DNA from 2 places in the Alkalihalobacterium sp. APHAB7 genome. Region 2 is predicted to be linked to the other one. Evidence: predicted binding sites of a transcription regulator. Region 2 holds the regulator's gene; the other holds the start of a gene.
What was found. The regulator Rex, encoded in region 2, represses fermentation and respiration genes when NADH is low (regulators of the CRP and FNR family bind a similar motif). The targets are predictions, from matches to a motif close to TTGTGAAATATTTCACAA.
Positions count from the first base shown of each region.

Region 1: ACNSTQ_RS10385 (cytochrome ubiquinol oxidase subunit I) is a predicted target of Rex. The motif match lies at 1,247-1,264, and genes of this name have one in related genera.

Region 1 is NZ_JBLWFS010000008.1:87,678-89,883, reverse strand. Features, by position in the region: gene ACNSTQ_RS10390 (helix-turn-helix domain-containing protein) at 1-535, shown strand, start outside; gene ACNSTQ_RS10385 (cytochrome ubiquinol oxidase subunit I) at 1,333-2,206, shown strand, end outside.
Region 2 is NZ_JBLWFS010000034.1:14,260-16,465, forward strand. Features, by position in the region: gene ACNSTQ_RS20880 (ABC-F family ATP-binding cassette domain-containing protein) at 1-582, opposite strand, end outside; gene ACNSTQ_RS20885 (redox-sensing transcriptional repressor Rex) at 775-1,410, shown strand; gene ACNSTQ_RS20890 (twin-arginine translocase TatA/TatE family subunit) at 1,486-1,668, shown strand; gene tatC (twin-arginine translocase subunit TatC) at 1,686-2,206, shown strand, end outside.

The DNA.
Region 1 (2,206 bases), on a different contig from region 2:
TCAATTTGTGATGTGGCATGAAGGGATTTGTGAATTTCACTTAAATCATGACGCAAAGAAAGCTTTAGCAGTCCTGCAAGAGGCGTTACTGATAACAAACGTTAGTGAAGAAGTCTACTCAGAACGGGAGATAGAAATAGTCAACAGTATGGGCATCGTTCACTTTGAAACAGGGCATTATGATGAAGCTATTACCAACTATGTCAAAGCATTAAAACAATTTACTAATGATAACAAACCTACAGATATAAGAGTCCGCCTTTTGTATAACTTAGCTAAAGCACTTACGAGAAAAGAGCAGTATGAGGCTTCTATCGAACAGTGTAAAAAAGCCATACAATTATGTATGAAAAACCATCTGATGTACCTCTTAGGAGAACTTCATTATCATATGGCTTATAATTTCATGTTACTTACAAAATGTGAGAGTGCATTAACACACTTTGAAAGTGCTATATCCATATTTAAATTACAAGGAAATCAAAGATATATAGAGCATATCGAGCTAAAGATGGAAGAAGCCGCAAAGCTGTAGTATGTTCACGGATCTATTTTAATTTATGTTGGAATTAAACCAAGCGACAAAAGTGTAAGAGCAAAGGCAGATATAAGAGGGCTCTCTACCTAATGTATCTGTTTTTTTCTCTTTTTCAAACATAAGCCTTTCAATAGGTTCGAGTACATCCTTTGAAAGTAAATTAGGGGACTAACAGGCCCTTATTCCTGTCGAAAGTTTAATTTTTCTTGTGTTAGAGGACTCAGAAGCCCTTATTTACTACTATTTGCGATGTTTCTCAGTGATTTTGATTAAATAAGGGCCTGTGAGTCCGGGAAATATCGAAATACGAAGGTTTTCGATAAAATAAGGGCCTCTCAGTCCCCTAAAAAGAAACTAGTATTAATTTAACTATGAATCTTAGATTATAGAGTTATTGCAACGGATCAGTTACAGTCCATACGCCCGCGCTAAGTGAACGGATAGGGGTGCCCATTCTTATTCATGGTACCAGGTACCAGCAAAATTGTTGTAGCGCAGCCTGCTCCCCTGATCCATCAAATGTGTCCAAAAACCAGAAAACGAAGTTGTCCACCCTCGGCACTTGTAAGCACCAAGCAACCGCTTGTTATCATTAAGCAAGCACCCCCTTGCCGCCGCCAAGCAACCCCCACCACTTTCCCTGTCTGCCACAAATTGCTCACGTTTCTGCCACGGAATTCTCAATCCTTTGTAACAGAATTGTTTAATATGTGATATATTTCACAAACAAATCAGGTATACACTATACATATAGTTTTATATTGATATAGAAACGTAGTTAGAGGAGGGGAAAAATGGAGTCGGTTGAATTTAGTCGCTACTTAACGATGTTGACGCTGTCCGTACACGTAGTTTTTGCAACAGTTGGTGTTGGTATCCCTGTCATGATTATGCTTGCTCATTGGATCGGTCTCAGAAGACAAGATGAACATTATCTTTTAATGGCTAAACGTTGGGCCCGTGGTTATGTTATCAGTGTAGCCGTTGGTGTTGTAACGGGAACCGCGATCGCGTTGCAACTTGCGCTTTTATGGCCTCGATTTATGGAGTTTGCCGGTCAGCTTGTTGCACTGCCACTATTTATGGAGACATTCGCCTTTTTCTTTGAGGCCATTTTTCTCGGAATTTACTTATATACTTGGGATCGTTTTAAAAACCCGAAGCATCATTTTTATTTACTTGCTCCAGTCGTATTAGGCGCGACCATGTCCGCATTATTTATTACTTCAGTCAATGGGTTTATGAATACACCGCAAGGGTTTACATTAATGAACGGTGAGTTAGTTAATATTTCACCACTACTTGCGATGTTTAACCCGGCAATGCCTACGAAAGTAGCACACGTTTTAACGTCTGCTTATATGACTTCAGCATTTGTCCTTGCATCGATTGCTGCTTTCCACTTGCTACGTGGTAATCGTCATGAATATCATCGTAAAGGACTCGCTTTAACGATGAAGGTAGGATTTATTTTTTGTGTGGCAACAGCGCTTATTGGAGATTTATCAGGAAAGTTTCTAGCAGAATATCAACCTGAAAAATTAGCAGCTGCAGAATGGCACTTTGAGACAGAAGCGGAAGCACCACTTGTCCTATTTGGTGTGTTAACCGAAGAGAATGAAGTGAAATACGGTATTAAAATTCCTTATGCACTTAGTATTCTTGTTC
Region 2 (2,206 bases):
GTCAAGGTGGTTCGTCGGCTCATCGAGTATGAGTAGGTCTGGTTTCGTTAATAACAACTTTCCAAGTGCTAGGCGTGTCTTTTGCCCGCCGCTTAGAGTAGAGATCTTCGTATTGTAATCGAAGTTGGCAAAATTTAATCCAGCGAGCACGGAGCGAATATCGGCTTCATATTGGTAGCCGCCTTCGTCTTTAAAGTTAACTTGGAGTAGGTCGTATTCTTTCAGGATTTTCTCGTAATTCTCGTGATCAGGGTCAGCCATTTGTTCTTCGAGTTTTCTTAACGTGCGTTCTTTTCTTTGAAGCTCAGCAAATACCGATAACATTTCATCCCAAATGGAAAGGCTAGACTCGAGACCTGTGTCCTGAGCGAGGTACCCGAGCTTTACATCTTTTGGTATCATGATTTCGCCTGAATCAAAAGACATTTGTCCAGCGATAATTCTCAATAGCGTCGATTTTCCAGCGCCATTTCGTCCAACAAGGGCAATACGTTGTTTAGACTGTATTTCAAATTTTATATTGGTTAAGATTGGCTCTATACCGAATGATTTGGTTAAATTTACACATTGTAATAAAATCATAAAAATAATCCTTCCTACTTATAGGGTAACAAAGAGATAAAGCTATGAAACAAGTATGATATATTAAGTGTACCTTATCGGAAGTTATTCAACAACTTCATGAACAGTCGTCTAAAACGATTACACGAAAGATAAAAATAGTGTACAATATGACATGTACATCCTGATTGGTGGAAACCTTGGAGGCGATCTATGAAATTTGAACAACCTAAAATTCCGCAAGCTACAGCGAAACGATTGCCCTTGTATTATCGTTACTTAGAAAATCTGAATGCATCGGGAAAACAGCGTGTTTCTTCCTCAGAGTTGAGTGAAGCCGTCAAGGTTGACTCCGCGACGATTCGCCGTGATTTTTCTTATTTTGGTGCATTAGGGAAAAAAGGGTACGGATATAATGTAAATTATTTACTTTCTTTTTTTCGAAAAACATTAGATCAGGATGAGTTGACAAAAGTAATTCTAATTGGAGTCGGAAATCTTGGTACAGCGTTCTTAAATTATAATTTTGCAAAAAATAATAATACAAAGATTGTTATGGCATTTGATGTGGATGAAGATAAGGTTGGACAAGAAATGGGTGGGGTTAAAATTTATAACCTGGCTGAACTAGAAAAACATTTAGACCCAGAAGTTACAGTAGCCATTTTAACAGTGCCTTCTCAATCTGCTCAAAAAATTGCGGACCGACTCGTTTCAGTAGGAATTAATGGTATTTTGAACTTTACGCCAGCACGATTAACAGTACCAGATAATGTTAGGGTTCACCATATCGATTTATCCGTTGAATTACAAGCGCTTATTTATTTTTTAAAGCATTATCCGTTATAATAGAGGATAAGCCTAGAAAGTAATTTTTAGTATGACTATATAGAAAGTAACCACTTAACTTAGGAGGTGTAAGTTATGCCATTAGGACCGGGAAGTTTAATTATTATTGGATTAGTCGCGTTATTAATCTTTGGACCTAAAAAGTTGCCTGCATTAGGGAAAGCCGCTGGTAATACTCTTCGTGAGTTCAAAAATGCAACAAAAGGTTTGGCTGATGACGACGATGATAACAACAAGAAAAATGAGAAACAAAACTAGTTAGGATGGGTATTTAAATGGAACAGAAAGACATGTCTGTGTATGACCATATAGGTGAATTACGTAGACGATTAATCATCGTCTTCGTCTTTTTTGCTATCGCTTTAATTGGTGGTTTATTTATTGCGAAACCGATTATTACCTTTCTTCAGACTGCACCGACTGCTCAAGACATTCCAATGAATGCCTTTAAGCCGACTGATCCGCTTCGAATATATATGACGTTTGCATTTTTTAGTGCATTTTTAATTATTTTTCCAGTCATTTTATATCAGCTATGGGCGTTTATTAGTCCTGGATTGCATGAAACGGAAAGGAAAGTAACTTTAGCCTATATTCCTATAGCATTTTTATTATTTCTTACAGGAATTTCATTTTCCTATTTCATCTTGTTTCCGTTTATTATTCAATTTGTCGGTACGTTAGCAGGGCAATTAGGGATTAACGAGATGTATGGAATTAATGAATATTTTACATTTCTCTTTCAGTTAACAATACCGTTTGGTCTACTGTTCCAAATGCCAGTCGTTATTATGTT